One region of the Sphingomonas sp. SFZ2018-12 genome, then DNA from elsewhere that is predicted to be linked to it. Evidence: predicted binding sites of a transcription regulator. Region 1 holds the regulator's gene; the other holds the start of a gene.

Region 1 (7,669 bases):
GGCGGGCACGGCGGGGCTGGCGGCAATCGGCTATACCTGGCTGACGGGCGCGGAGGTGCCGACGGTGCGGTCGTGCATCGCCGCCCTGCTGGTGCTCGCCGCCTTGGCGATCGGGCGGGAGGCGATCACGCTGCGGCTGATCGCGGCGGGCGCGACGATCGTGCTCCTCATCTTTCCCGAAACGCTGGTCGGCCCGAGTTTCCAGCTCAGCTTCGCCGCCGTCACCGCGATCGTCGCGTTGCACGAGCATCCGCGCGTCCAGGGCTGGTTCGCGCGGCGCGAGGAGAGCGGCGCGCGCCGGTTGGTCCGTGCGCTCGGCACGACGCTGCTGACCGGGTTGGCCGTAGAGGCGGCGCTGACGCCGATCGCACTGTTCCATTTCCACAAGTCCGGGCTGTACGGCGCGCTCGCCAATATCATCGCCATCCCGATGACGACGTTCGTCATCATGCCGGTCGAGGCGATGGCGCTGATCGCCGACACGATCGGCCTGGGCGCGCCCTTCTGGTGGATCGCGGGCGTCGCGCTCGACCTGTTGCTCGCGATCGCGCACGCCACCGCCAATGCGCCCGGCGCGATCGCGACGCTGCCGTCGATGCCCGCCGGGGCCTTTGCCGCGATGATCGCCGGCGGGTTGTGGCTGATGCTGTGGCGGACCCGCTGGCGACGCTGGGGGGCCGTGCCGCTGTTGATCGGCGCGGTATGGGCGTTGGGGACGCCGCCGCCCGATCTGGTCGTGACCGGCGACGGCCGCCATCTGGCGCTGCGCACGGATGACGGCGGCCTGGCGCTGCTGCGCGCGCGATCAGGCGACTATGTCCGCTCGATCCTGGGTGAGGCGAGCGGCGTCGACGGCGCGGCGGATGCGCTCGATACCCATCCCGCCGCGCGATGCAACCGCGACCTGTGTGTGGTGGAGCATCGCGAAGGCGAACGACGCTGGCGGATCGCCGCGACGCGCAGCAGCTATCTCGTGCCCATCGCCGAGATCGTCCGGCTGTGTCGCGATGTCGACATCATCGTCAGCGAGCGCCGGTTGCCGCGTCGCTGCACGCCGCGCTGGCTGAAGCTGGATCGCGGGACACTGGCGCGAACCGGCGGGGTCGCGATCGCGTTCGGCGCGGGCCGGGTGACGACGGTGCGCCGGCCCGGCGATCGCCATCCCTGGCTCGACCCTGCAACGGTGCAACGGCCGCGCGTGACCTCACGCCCTCGGCGTTCTTCCGGTCAGTAGCGACGCAGCAACCCGGCAAGCCGCCCCTGTACGCGCACCTGGTCGGGACGGTAACGTTGCGGATCGTAGCTGCGATTGGCCGGATCGAGCCGGATCATCGCGCCCTCGCGACGGAAATATTTGAGCGTGGCCTCATTCTCGTCGATCAACGCCACGACGATCTCACCGTCGCGCGCGGTCTCGGTCCGACGCACCAGCGCATAGTCGCCATCGAGGATGCCGGCCTCGACCATCGAATCGCCCGCGACTTCGAGCGCATAATGATCGCCCGCGCCCAGCAACGCGGCGGGCACCGGCAGCATCTGCTGCCCCTCCATCGCCTCGATCGGCACGCCGGCCGCGATCCGGCCGTGGAGGGGAATTTCGATCACGTCGTTGGCGGGGGCTGGCCGCTGCGGTGCCTGGCTCGGCGGGGTACCCGTGGCGGCCGCGCCCTTGCCCTTCTTGGCTTCCGGTCGCTCGGGCATCCGCAGCACTTCGAGCGCGCGGGCGCGATTGGGCAGGCGGCGGATGAAATGGCGTTCCTCCAGCGCGCTGATCAGCCGGTGCACGCCCGACTTCGACTTGAGGTCGAGCGCCTCCTTCATCTCCTCGAACGACGGCGACACCCCGGTTTCGGCGAGGCGATCCGAGATGAAACAGATCAGTTCATGCTGCTTGCGCGTGAGCATCGGGGTTCTCCGTCGGAACAGACCCGGAACTTTTAGGAAACGCGGGGAACGCTGTCAAGCACCCGCGGGCGCGAGCGGCAGGATTTCCACCGAGTCGCCGGGCGCAGCGGCCGGAGCGTCGGGCGCGCGCACGATCAGGCAGTCCGCGTCGGCGAGCGCGTGGAGCATCGAGCTGTCCTGTCGCGCCGGCTCGACCACAATGCCGTTGACGCGCATTGCGCGTCGATAGTCCGCGCGTGGCCCGTTGGGAGGCAGGGCGACCCCCAGCATCGCGGTCGTCATCGCCGGGAACGGATCGCGCGCGCCCAGCCGTGCCCGGATCAGCGGCAGGACGAACAGCGTCGCGGTGACGAATGCGGAAACCGGATTGCCGGGCAGGCCGATCGCCACCATCGCGCCGCGCGTGCCGGCCATCAACGGCTTGCCCGGCCGCATCGCGATCCGCCAGAAATCGAGCGTGACACCCGCCGCCGCCAGCGCCGGGCGGACCAGGTCATGGTCGCCGACCGACGCGCCGCCGCTGGTGACGAGCAGGTCGGCGTCGACCGTGCCGAACGCCGCGGTCAGCGTATCGAGATCATCGGGCAGGATGCCGAGGTCGATCAGGTCGACGGGCAGGTTGGCCAGCATCGCGGCAAGCATCACCCCGTTGCTTTCGGGCAGCTGCGCCGGGCCGATCGGATCGCCGGGCCGCACCAGTTCATTGCCGGTCGCCGCGATCGCGACGCGCAGCCGGCGATGGACGGGCAGGGTGGCGTGACCCGCGATCGCGGCGAGCGCGATACACGGTGGGGTCAATTGCGCGCCCGCCGCGATCAGCGGCGCGCCCGCGACGAAGTCCAGCCCGCGCGGCCGGATGTTCGCGCCGATGGCAGCCGGACCTTCGCCGCTGAGCTTGAGCCGGTCACGCTCGCGCAGCGCCTCCTCCTGCACCAGCACCGTGTCCGCCCCGGCGGGCACGGGCGCGCCGGTGAAGATCCGCACCGCCTGACCGATGCGGACCTGCCCCGTGAAGGGCGCGCCTGCCGCGCTTTCCCCGACGATCCGGAGCGGTGCCCCCAGATCGGCGAAGCGCAACGCATAACCGTCCATCATCGCCAGGTCGCTCGCCGGCTGGGTGCGCGCGGCCTGCACCGGGGCGGCGGCCCAGCGCCCGGCCGCGGCGTGCAGGGCGGCGTGTTCGACGGGCGTCGGTCCGGCGAGTGCGAGCAGGCGGCGCTGGGCTTCGGCAACGGCCAGCGGCGCGGGATTTGGAGGAGCGGCGTTCATCGCCACGTGCTCTAGCGGGTTTGACCCCTGAGAAAAGCGGCGTCGGGCGATTTCGCCGATCGTTTCTCAGCCGCTTTCGATCAGTCTGACCGGATTAAACGTCTGGACGAATCCGCAAGCCGGCGCAATCCTTCGCGGCAGAGAGAGACCAAGTTCCCAGAGCAAAACTGCAGGATTGGAGAAGCCATGAACGTCGAATCGAAATGCCCGATCCACGGCAATCACATGGACGGCGCGGCCGTCCTGTTCGGCATGACCAACCGGCTTTGGTGGCCGAACCAGCTCGATCTTTCGATCCTCAACAAGAATTCTCCACTCGTCGACCCGATGGGCGAGGATTTCGATTATGTCGCCGAGTTCAAGGCGCTGGATCTCGCCGCTGTGAAGGCGGACATCACCGCGCTGATGACCGATTCGCAGGAATGGTGGCCGGCCGATTTCGGTCATTACGGTCCGCTGTTCATCCGCATGGCGTGGCACGCCGCGGGTACCTATCGCATCGGTGACGGGCGCGGTGGCGCGGGTGCCGGGCAGCAGCGTTTCGCCCCGCTCAACAGCTGGCCGGACAACGCCAATCTCGACAAGGCGCGGATGCTGTTGTGGCCGGTCAAACAGAAATATGGTCGGGCGCTCAGCTGGGCGGACCTGCTGGTACTCGCCGGCAATGTCGCGCTCGAATCGATGGGTTTCCGGACGGCGGGCTTCGGCGGCGGCCGCGCCGACGTGTGGGAGCCGGAAGAGGACGTCTATTGGGGACCCGAGCGCGAATGGCTGGCCGATACCGGCCGCTATTCGGGCGAGCGCGAGCTGGAAAACCCGCTGGGCGCGGTGCAGATGGGGCTGATCTACGTGAATCCCGAGGGCCCGAACGGCAATCCCGATCCGGTCGCCGCCGCACACGACATCCGCGAAACCTTTGGCCGCATGGCGATGAACGACGAGGAAACCGTCGCGCTGATCGCGGGTGGCCACACCTTTGGCAAGACGCACGGGGCGGCCAATCCGGGCGAATATGTCGGCCCCGAGCCGGAGGGCGCGGCGCTCGAGCTCCAGGCGCTGGGCTGGGCGAACAGCTACGGCAAGGGCAATGCCGAGCACACCATTACCAGCGGCCTGGAAGTCACCTGGACACAGGAGCCGACCAAATGGTCGAACCTCTATTTCAAGAACCTGTTCGAGCATGAGTGGGAGCTGACCAAGAGTCCTGCCGGCGCGCACCAGTGGGTCGCCAAGGATGCGGTCGCGGATATCCCCGACGCGCACCTGCCCGGCGTGATGCACAAGCCGACGATGCTGACGACCGACCTGTCGCTGCGCTTCGACCCGGAATATGGGAAGATCTCGCGCCGCTTCTACGAAAACCCGGACCAGTTCGCCAAGGCGTTCGCGGAAGCCTGGTACAAGCTGACCCACCGCGACATGGGTCCGATCAACCGGCTGGTCGGGCCGGAAGTCCCCGCCGAACCGCGCATCTGGCAGGACCCGGTGCCGGCGGTCGATCACCCGCTGATCGACGCGGGCGATATCGCGACGCTCAAGCAGAAGCTGCTCGACAGCGGGCTGTCGATCTCGCGCCTGGTCAAGACCGCGTGGGCCTCGGCGGCGAGCTATCGCAATTCGGACAAGCGCGGCGGCGCAAATGGTGCGCGCATCCGGCTCGCGCCGCAGAAGGACTGGGCGGTCAACGAGCCGGCGGAGCTCGCCCAGGCGCTGGCGGTGATCGAGCGTATCCAGGCTGAGTTCAACGCGTCGGCCGCGGGCGGCAAGCGGGTCAGCATCGCCGACCTGATCGTGCTCGGCGGCTGTGCGGCGGTCGAGGCAGCGGCAAAGAAGGCCGGTCATGACGTGACCGTGCCGTTCGCGCCGGGCCGCACCGATGCGACCGACGCAATGACCGACGCGGACTCGTTCGAGCCGCTGGAGCCGAAATTCGACGGCTTCCGCAACTATGCCGCGCACAAGCCGGTGCGGACGCTGGAGGAGAACCTGGTCGACCGTGCCAATCTGCTCGCGCTGACCATGCCCGAAATGACTGCTTTGGTCGGTGGCCTGCGCGTGCTGGGTGCCAATCACGGCGACAGCAAGCATGGGGTGTTCACCGACCGGGTCGGCGCGCTCAGCAACGACTTCTTCGTCAACCTGCTCAATTCGAGCTTCGCGATGAAGTGGGAACCTTCGGCGGAATCAGAGGACATCTTCGTCGCCCGCGACCGCAAGACCGGGGAGGCCAAATGGACCGGCACCCGCGTCGACCTGGTGTTCGGCTCCAACTCGGTGCTGCGCGCGCAGGCGGAGGTCTATGCCGAGGGCAGGTCGGAAGCGCATTTCGTCAACGCTTTCGTCAAGGCGTGGGCGAAGGTGATGAACACGGATCGCTTCGATCTCGCCTGAGTTTCGCGGCTGGGAAAGACAGGCCCTCGGCAGCGATGCCGGGGGCCCTTTCTTTCGGGGCAGTTGGGGCTGCGTTTCTCGACTTCGCTCGAAACGAACGGATGGCGCGTTAACGGCAAAGGCCCGATCGTTTCGAACGAAGTCGAGAAACGCGCTGCACCGACCACCGCCCATCAGTCCCCCGCCCGCGTGCGGGAGAGGAAAGGGTGCTTCGCGTTACGGTGCCCGCCAATCCCCGGACTTGCCGCCGCTTTTGGCGACCAGCCGCACCCCGCCGATCACCATGCCCCGGTCGAGCGCCTTGGCCATGTCGTAGAGGGTGAGCAGCGCCACCGACACCGCGGTCAGTGCCTCCATTTCCACGCCCGTCTGGCCTTCGGTCGTCGCCGTCGCACGCACCGCGATGCCGCGATCGTCAACCTCGAAATCGATCGTCACGCCGGACAGCGGCAGCGGGTGGCACAGCGGGATCAGCTCGCTGGTCTGCTTGGCCGCCATGATGCCGGCGACGCGGGCGACCGCGATGACGTCGCCCTTCGGCACGCGGCCCTCGCGGACCGCAGCGAGCGCATCCGCACCCATGTCGATGCGCCCTTCGGCGACCGCCTCGCGCCGCGTCACTGCCTTGCCCGACACATCGACCATCCGGGCGTTGCCATCGGCGTCGAGATGGGTGAGCCCCGCCATGTGCTCAGCCACCGATCAGCGCGCGGGTGGCGGCAGCAAGGTCGGATTGGCGCATCAGGCTTTCTCCGACCAGGAAGCAGCGGATGCCGCGTTCGGCCAGCCGGTCGCAATCGTCGCGAGTGGCGATACCGCTTTCGGCGACGAAGGTGCAGCCGGGCGGGGCCAGGTCGATCAGCCGCAGTGTGTTGTCGAAATCGACCTCGAACGTCTTCAGGTTGCGGTTGTTGACGCCGATCAGTCGTGACCTGAGCCCGGCAGCGCGCGCCATTTCCTCGGCATCGTGCACCTCGACCAGCACGTCCATACCGTGCGCGAACGCCGTCGCCTCGATCTCCGCCATTTGCGCATCGTCGAGCGCGGCGACGATGATCAGGATCGCGTCCGCGCCCAGCGCGCGCGCCTCGACCACCTGCCACGGGTCGATCATGAAATCCTTGCGCAGCACCGGCAGGTCGCATGCCGCGCGCGCGGCGACCAGAAAGTCGTCATGGCCCTGGAAAAACGCCTCGTCGGTCAGCACGGAAAGGCAGGCGGCACCTCCAGCGGCATAGTCGCGCGCATGCGCCGGCGGATCGAAGTCGGCGCGGATCAGCCCCTTTGACGGGCTCGCTTTCTTGATCTCGGCGACCAGGCCATAGCCGGTGGCGGCGCGGGCATCGAGCGCGGTGCGGAAGCCGCGTGGTGGATCCTGAGCGGCGATGCGCGCGTCGAGCTCGGCAAGCGTCACGCGCGCGCGCCGTTCGGCGACCTCCGCCGCCTTGTGCTCCAGGATACGCGCGAGAATGGTGCTCATGCGTTGGCGATCCAGCAGTCGAGAAGCGCGTTCGCAAGGCCGTTGTCGAGCAACTCGCCGGCTTCCTCGGCCCCGGCCGCAAGCGTTTCGACCCGCCCGGCGACCATCAAAGCCGCCGCCGCGTTGAGGGTCACCGCGTCGCGATAGGCACCGGCTTCGCCCTGCAGCAACGCCCGCAGCGCCGCCGCATTGTGCGCAGCATTGCCGCCACGCAGCGCGCTGAGCGGATGGCGGGGCAGGCCGGCATCTTCGGGCGTGATCCGCTCGGGCAGCCGGGCGGCGCCGACATTGACCGCGACGCTCGGGCCGGCGGTCGACAGCTCGTCCAGCGCGTCCTCGCCCGCCACGATCGCCGCCGCCTCCGCGCCCAGCGTTGCGAGCGCGTCGGCATAGACCGGCGCATAGTCGGGCCGAGCGATGCCGATCAGCTGGCGGGTGACGCCCGCCGGGTTGGCGAGCGGGCCCATCAGGTTGAAGATCGTGCGCCGGCCGATCGCCCGGCGGATCGGCGCCAGCCGCCGCAGGGCGGGGTGATGGTGCGCCGCGAACAGGAACCCGATGCCGATTTCGGCCAGCGTCCGTTCGGCGCTCCGGCTCGCGCGATCGAGGTCGAGGCCGAGTGCC
Region 2 (7,669 bases), 750 kb from region 1:
GGCCTTCTGTGCGCGATAGGCCGCGTTGGATTTGGGGGCGGTGGCGCAATAGAGGCACGCCTGGACGATCGCGAGTTCGCCTTCGGGCAAGCCGAGGAAATCATAGGCGTCCTTGGCGGCGAGGCATTGGACCAGCGCCTGCGGATCGGCCAGGCCGATATCCTCGCTGGCGAAACGCGTCAGCCGGCGCAGCACGTAGAGGGGCTCCTCGCCCGCGGTGAGCATCCGCGCGAGATAGTAGAGCGCGGCGTCCGGATCCGATCCGCGTAGTGACTTATGCAGCGCGGAGATGAGGTTGTAATGCCCCTCGCGGTCCTTGTCATAGACCGGCATTCGCCGGTGGAGCAGCGCCGACAAGGCGGCCGGGTCGAGCGGTTCCGCGATCTCGACCGAGAACAGCGTCTCGACCTGGTTGAGCAGGAAGCGGCCGTCGCCATCGGCGCTGGCGATCAGCGCGGCGCGGGCATCCTCGGTCAACGGCAGCGCGCGGCCGGTCTCCCCCTCCGCGCGTGCGATCAGCGTGGCGAGTGCCTCCGCGTCCAGCCGGCGCAGGATGAGCACCTGTGCGCGGCTGAGCAATGCGGCGTTCAATTCGAACGAGGGATTCTCGGTCGTCGCGCCGACCAGGATGACGGTGCCGTCCTCGACATAAGGCAGGAAACCGTCCTGCTGCGCGCGGTTGAAGCGGTGGATTTCATCCACGAACAGCAGCGTACGCTGGCCGATCCGCGCATGGTCGCGTGCTTCGGCGAACACTTTCTTGAGGTCGGCGACGCCGGAGAAGACCGCCGAAATCTGGGCGTAGCGCAGGCCGACCGCGGCGGCGAGCAGCCGCGCGATCGTCGTCTTGCCGGTGCCCGGCGGCCCCCACAGGATCATGCTGGACAGCTTGCCCGCCGCCACCATCCGCCCGATCGCGCCGTCCGCGCCGGTCAGGTGATCCTGCCCGACGACCTCGCCCAGCGTGCGGGGACGGAGCCGGTCGGCAAGCGGCGCGTCGGGGGCTGGGATGTCCTGCGCGGAGGGCGGGGGATCGTCGGCGAACAGGTCGGGCATGATGCCCAAGATAGGGCGTGACACGATGCCTGCCTATGCCCGGTGACTGGCAAGCTCCCGCCAGCGAGTCAAACAATCTATGCATGATGTTATCTAAAGTTGACATAACGTCGGGTTTGGCATACATCGCCCCTACACATAGCCAGGATTGTGGGGGGAGCAGGACATGCCGTTCCGGGAAAAGATCGCGTGGATCACGCTGGGCGCGGTGTTGCTGCTCGCCACCATCTATTTCGGTGGCCTGATCGGCAGCCATGCCGGTCCGGCAGTGCTGAGAATCCACAGCATCGTCCTGTTGATCGGCGCAGTGATCATCGCGACGCTGTATTCGATCATCGCGACGACCATCGTCGCGCTGCGTGGCCGCGACGAGGCGACGGCGCCCGCCGACGAGCGCGACCGGATGATTTCGACGCGCGCGGCGTCGATCGCCTATCCCGTGCTGATCTTGGCGATGCTGGCGGCGGGGATCAGCGCGCATCTGGGCAACAGCCTGATCGGCGTGCTCAACGCGCTGCTCGGCGCGCTGGTGGTGGCCGAACTGGTCCGCTGCGCGGCGGAGATCATCGGCTATCGGCGCAGCTGATGGCCCGGCCACCGATCCGCAACGACATCCGTACGCTGCGCTTCCTGGCGGGCGAGATGACCCAGGCGGACCTGGGGCAGCAGGTCGGGTTGACCCGCCAGACGATCGCGGCGATCGAGCAGGGGCGCTATTCCCCGACGCTGGAAACCGCGTTCCGCATCGCGCGCGTGTTCGACAAGCCGCTGGAGGCGGTGTTCCAATGGGCAGAGGAGGCCGGTTCGGACGATTGACCGGGCATGGCCCGACCTCGACCGGTCGGCCGCGTCAGCGCAGGACGACCCCGGCATCGACCAGCCGCACGTCGTGCATCTGGTTGAGATACGCCTCGTAATAGCCCTTGTGCGATGCGCCGACGATCGCGAGCAGCCGCGTGCCCGGCTGGCGGCCCAACACGTCGCGGAGATTGGCGACCATCCGCAGGTTGCGCGTTTCCCAATAGCCGACATAGCCGCGGCCGAACTGCTGGGGGGACGGCTCGACCAGCGCCGCGCCGAAATCGGAGCGATAGGCGCGGTCGGGATAGGTGGGCGCATTATAGGCGCGGTACATGGCCAGCACGCCATCGGGCTGCGCAAGGCCGGCATTGAGCCGCTCGTCCTCCGCCTGACGCGCGCGGGTGTCGGGGTTGTCCCAGGCGCGCATGATCGCCTCGCCCGCAGCCTGGCGCTCGGCGGGATCCGCGCTGTCGGGCGCATCCGCGCTATGGTCGTCGACGCTCCACACGCGTTCCAGTCCGAGCCGTGCCGCCAGAGTCGCGCCGATCAGGACCGATTCGTTGCGCCGCCGGGCCAGCGCGGCAAGTTCGTTCACCAGCGCATCGTCCAGACCGTCGCCGGCGCGCCGCTCCTGCTCCGGCAGGCGCAGCCATTGCACCAGCGCCGAATGACGCTCGCCCGCCGCCAGAAACACCGCAGCCAGGCGCCGCCGGTCGGCCGCACCCGGCGCGGCCGGCCACGCGGCGAGCAGGCGCTCGGCCTCCGCATTTGCCGCGGGCACGTCGAGCCCGGTCGCGCGGGCGGCGGCGGTGACGTTCGGGCAATAATCGTCGACGGTGGCGGCATAGCGCGCGGGATAGCGGCGCAGCGCGTCGCATTGCAGGCCCGACAGATCCTCTGTTGCGATCGCGGTGGGACGCCATGCCGCCAGGCGATCGAGCAGCGGATCGAGCATCGACGGCGTGAAGAAATCCGGTGCGCCGGACAGATGCGGAGAGCCGAGCGTGAGCACCTCGTTCGGTGCGCCGGCGGGCGGCCCCTTCAGCGTGTCCGGGTGGAACGCCGGCCGATAATCCTGTGCGAGTGCGGCACCGGCAGCCAGAACCGACAGCGCCGAAATGCCACGCAAGACGGAACGGAGGCTCCACGACAGATTGAAAATGCGCATGTCGAGGGATTAACGCAGGTGCCTTATATTGGCAATACACTCGATGCCGGCACGGTGTTCAGGCGCGGCAGTCAACCGATTGTTGCGGCGCCAGCACCTCCAGATACGCCTCCAGCGCCGCCTGGTTGGCGCTTTCCCAGACATAGCGCTGCGCGGCGCGGTGGCCGGCCTCGCCCGCCGAGCGGCGGAGCGCGGGGTCCTCGACCAGCTGCTGGATCGCATCGGCATAGGCGCGGATATCGGTCGGGGGCACCAGAAAGCCGGTGACGCCCTGCTGCACCAGATCGACCGCGCCGGTCGCGCGGGCGGCGACGACTGCGACGCCCGCCGCCATCGCCTCGGTCGTCACATTGCCGAAGGTTTCGGTGACGCTGGGCATGAAGAACACGTCCATGCCGGCAACCGCGCGGCCGAGATCGTCGCCCGACTGGAAGCCGGTGAAGATCGCCTCGGGCACGCGTTCGGTGAACCAGCCGCGTGCCGGGCCGTCGCCGATCACCAGCACCTTGTGCGGCACGCCGCGCCGTTTCAGCTCCGCGATCACGTCGGCAAAGATGCCCAGCCCCTTTTCGAGTACCAGCCGGCCGAGAAAGCTGACCGCGACGTCCTCATCGCCGATGCCTAGCGATCGCCGCCACGCGAGGTCGCGGCGGGCGGGGTTGAAGCGCGCATGGTCGATGCCGCGCGACCAGATCGAAATCGGCGTCGTCACCCCCCAGCCGCGCAGCACCTCGCCCATGCTGGGGCTGGGCACCAGCACGCGATCGACGCGGTTGTAGAAGCGCTTCGACAGCCCGATCATCAGCGGCTCGAGCATGCCCAGGCGGTAATAGCGCGCATAGGTTTCGAACCGGGTGTGGAGTGAGGCGACCGTCGCGATGCCGTTGCGCCGCGCCCAGCTGACCGCGCGGTGGCCGGTGATTTCGGGTGCGGCGACGTGGACGAGGTTGGGAGCAAAGGCAGCAAGGTCGCGCCTGACCCCGCCCGACAGGCCAAGCCCCAGGCGATATTCGTCGCGCCCGAGCGGCAGCGCGAGCGCGGGCACGTCGACCAGGTCGCCGGTCGGCTCGAACGCGGGACGTGCGACCGTCGGCGAATAGACGCGCAGGGTGACGCCGGCATCGAGCAGGTGGCGCGCAAGCTTGTTCAACGCCTGGTTCGCGCCGTCGCGGACATAGTTGTAGTTCCCGCTGAAGATCGCGACGCGGATGTCGGAGGGCTGCATCGGCGAGCGCATAGCCGTCGCCGCGCGGCTTGCCAACGGAACGCGCACAGGCGGTGCGGGTTGTCACGCCGTCAGCACGGGAGCGCGAAGATGGCGAACAGCTTCAAAAAGGGTCAGGCGGTGACGTGGCACTGGGGCAGCGGCACGGCGAAGGGCAAGGTGGCCGAACGCTTCGACCGCCGCGTCCAGCGCACGATCAAGGGCAGCAAGATCGTCAAGAACGGGACGAAGGACAATCCGGCCTATCTGGTCGAGCAGGAAGACGGGGGACGCGCGCTGAAGCGCGGGAGCGAGTTGAGCGCGGGGTGAGGTCTCAAAAAGGGTAATCGCGCGAAGGCGCGAAGGCGCGAAGATTAGGTGTTTTTCACGCAGAGACGCGAAGGACGCAGAGCGGTTTCGCCGAGCAGCGGCTGTCCCTCTCCTGCAATCGGGGCGGGACGGGCCAACACGTCAATTCCCCTCCGCGTCCTCTGCGCCTTCGCGCCTTCGCGTGAACAAATCCCCGAGCGCCAACGAACCGAACGCCGCTTCGGCTATTCCCTTTTTGTTCCACCCGTCCTAAACTCATCGGATGGCAAAGCCCCGCAAGCGTTATGTCTGTCAGCAATGCGGTTCCGCGACGTCGCAGTGGCAGGGCCAGTGCGCGGATTGCGGGGCGTGGAACACGCTGGTCGAGGATGCCGGTGCGGTGGTGACGCCGTTCCAGGCGCGGCACAATCTGCAATCGGGCGGGCGCGCGATCCTGATGTCGGGGCTAGACACCGACGTGCCGCTGCCCGAGCGGATGGCGACGGGAATTGCCGAGCTTGACCGTGCGCTGGGGGGTGGCTTTGTCGAGGGATCGGCGACGCTGATCGGCGGTGATCCGGGGATCGGCAAGTCGACCCTGCTGTTGCAGGCGGCGGCGAAGCTGGCGCTGGCGGGCAAGCGCGTCGCCTATGTCTCGGGCGAGGAAGCCGCCGACCAGGTGCGGCTGCGCGCGCGGCGGCTGGGGCTGGGCAATGCGCCGGTGCAACTGGCGGCGGCGACATCGGTGCGCGACATCCTGACGACGGTGGGGCAGGGAGTGGCACCCGACCTGCTCATCATCGATTCAATCCAGACGATGCACAGCGACCTGATCGAGGGCGCGCCGGGGACGGTCAGTCAGGTGCGGGCGAGCGCGGGCGAGCTGCTCCGCTTCGCCAAGGAACAGGGCACTGCCGTCGTGCTGGTCGGGCATGTCACCAAGGACGGCAGCATCGCGGGACCGCGCGTGCTGGAGCATATGGTCGACACCGTGCTGGCGTTCGAGGGCGAGCGCAGCCACCAATATCGCATCCTGCGCGCGGTCAAGAACCGGTTCGGCGGCACCGACGAGATTGGCGTATTCGCGATGGACACCGGCGGGCTGGCGGAAGTCGGCAACCCGTCCAGCTTGTTCCTGACCAGCCGCGACGAAAGCGTCACCGGCGCGGTGGTGTTCCCCGCGCTGGAAGGAACGCGGCCGGTGCTGGTCGAGGTGCAGGCGCTGACCGTGCGGCTGGCGAGCGGGGCGACGCCGCGCCGCGCGGTGGTCGGCTGGGACAGCGGCCGGCTGGCGATGGTGCTGGCGGTGCTGGAGGCGCGCTGCGGCCTCAGCTTTTCGACCGCCGAAGTCTATCTCAACATCGCCGGCGGCTATCGCGTGCAGGACCCCGCCGCCGATCTGGCGGTGGCGGCGGCGCTGGTCTCCGCGCTCGCCGAACGGCCGGTCGCGTCGGACATGATCGCATTCGGCGAAGTCGCGCTGTCGGGCGAGATCCGCCCGGTCGCGCACGGGGCGCTGCGGATGAAGGAAGCCGCCAAGCTGGGCTTCGGCCGCGCGATGGCGCCCGCCAGCCAGCAGCGCGAGGGCACCGGCATTGAGCTCGCCGGCTTCCGCACGCTGCGCCAATTCGTTGACCATATGCTCGGACGCGGCTAGCCGTCGAACGCACGGCGGATCGTCCGCCGATCCCGCATGAATGGATTTTTGGGCTCGCATGGACCTGACCGCGCTCGACATCATCGTGCTGATCGCAGTCGGGGGCGCGGCGGTGCTGGGCCTGTGGCGCGGCTTCGTCACCGAAGTGCTGTCGCTGATGGCGTGGATCTTCGTGGTGTTTGCGCTCAAGGTCGCGCACGCACCGCTGACCGAACTGCTGGTCGGCGGGGTCGGCACCGCGTCGGGCGCGGCGGTGCTCGCCTTCGCGATCCTGGCGGGGGGAACCTATTTCGGCGGGCGGATGGTCGCCAACGCGGTCGGCCGGCGCACGCGCACGTCGGTGCTGGGACCGATCGACCGGGGCCTGGGCTTCGGCTTTGGGGCCTTGAAGGGCCTGGTGCTGGCCAGCCTGGGCTTCCTGCTGGTCGTGCTGGTCTATGACACGCTGGGCGGCGGGCCGGCCGGGCGGCCGCAATGGATGGTGACGTCGCAGACCTATCCGCTGCTCAATTCGACCAGCGCGTCGATCGCCGACCTGGTCGATCGCCGCCGCCGGGGCGAGCCGCTGTTCGATAATGCGGCCGGCGCGGACGACGCGACCGCCGCCAACCGGACGCGGCCGAAATGAGCGCGCCGCTCTATAATGCGCGCATCCTGCGCCTGGCCGCGTCGATCCCGCACCATGCGCCGCTTGCGGACGCGATGGCGGTGGCGGAGAACAGGTCGTCGGTGTGCGGCAGCCGGGTGAAGGTGGCGGTGCGCGTCAATGCGGACGGGCGGCTGGAGGCATTGGGCCTGGACGTCAGCGCCTGTGCGTTGGGCCAGGCATCGGCAGCGCTGATGGCGAGCCACGCGATCGGGCGGCGTGGCGAGGAACTGGCGGCGGCGCGCGATGCGCTGACGGCATGGCTGGCGGGGGAGGGCGCGTTGCCCGACTGGCCCGAAATCGAACTGTTCGACGCCGCGCGCGCGCATGTCGCGCGCCATGCGTCGATCCGGCTGCCGTTCGAAGCGGTGGCGGCGGCAGTCGCGCAGGCCTGCGCCGCGCCAGTGGAGGCACGCTGACCATGGACGCGCACGGCCCCAATCTGATCACCGAGGGCGCGCCGTTGTTGGGCTTCGGCCTGGTCTTCGTCCTGCTGTTCCGCAAGCTGGGGCTGGGGGCGACGCTCGGGTTCCTGGTCGCCGGCGCGGTGGTCGGCCCGCAGGTGCTGGGGCTGGTGGGCGAGGCCGAATCGAAGCTGGTGATCGCCGAACTCGGCATCGTCCTGCTGCTGTTCCTGGTCGGGCTGGAGCTGAGCCCGTCGCGGCTGTGGCGGATGAAGCAGGATATTTTCGGGCTGGGGTTGCTCCAGGTGGTGCTGTGCGGCATCGCCATCGCCGGGCTGGTGTGGGGGGTGGCGCAATTCTCGCCTGCCGCCGCCGTGGCGCTTGGCCTGCCGCTGGCGCTGTCATCGACGGCGCAGGTGCTGCC

Evidence for each region. Region 1 encodes LexA, which represses DNA repair genes until DNA is damaged. Its sites were predicted from a motif close to GTTCCNCNCTTGTTCT; they were not measured.
Region 2: radA (DNA repair protein RadA) is a predicted target of LexA. The motif match lies at 4,786-4,801, and genes of this name have one in related genera.

The regions. Positions count from the first base shown of each region.
Region 1 covers NZ_WTFM01000001.1:871,281-878,949, forward strand. Annotated here, with positions in the region: gene GO308_RS04040 (ComEC/Rec2 family competence protein) at 1-1,234, shown strand, start outside; gene lexA (transcriptional repressor LexA) at 1,228-1,905, opposite strand; gene GO308_RS04050 (molybdopterin molybdotransferase MoeA) at 1,960-3,174, opposite strand; gene katG (catalase/peroxidase HPI) at 3,361-5,565, shown strand; gene moaC (cyclic pyranopterin monophosphate synthase MoaC) at 5,782-6,252, opposite strand; gene trpC (indole-3-glycerol phosphate synthase TrpC) at 6,257-7,045, opposite strand; gene trpD (anthranilate phosphoribosyltransferase) at 7,042-7,669, opposite strand, start outside.
Region 2 covers NZ_WTFM01000001.1:1,621,647-1,629,315, reverse strand. Annotated here, with positions in the region: gene GO308_RS07595 (replication-associated recombination protein A) at 1-1,056, opposite strand, end outside; gene GO308_RS07590 (hypothetical protein) at 1,223-1,642, shown strand; gene GO308_RS07585 (helix-turn-helix transcriptional regulator) at 1,642-1,872, shown strand; gene GO308_RS07580 (DUF5694 domain-containing protein) at 1,907-3,025, opposite strand; gene GO308_RS07575 (glycosyltransferase family 1 protein) at 3,084-4,250, opposite strand; gene GO308_RS07570 (DUF2945 domain-containing protein) at 4,341-4,559, shown strand; gene radA (DNA repair protein RadA) at 4,822-6,195, shown strand; gene GO308_RS07560 (CvpA family protein) at 6,254-6,823, shown strand; gene GO308_RS07555 (iron-sulfur cluster assembly scaffold protein) at 6,820-7,260, shown strand; gene GO308_RS07550 (cation:proton antiporter) at 7,263-7,669, shown strand, end outside.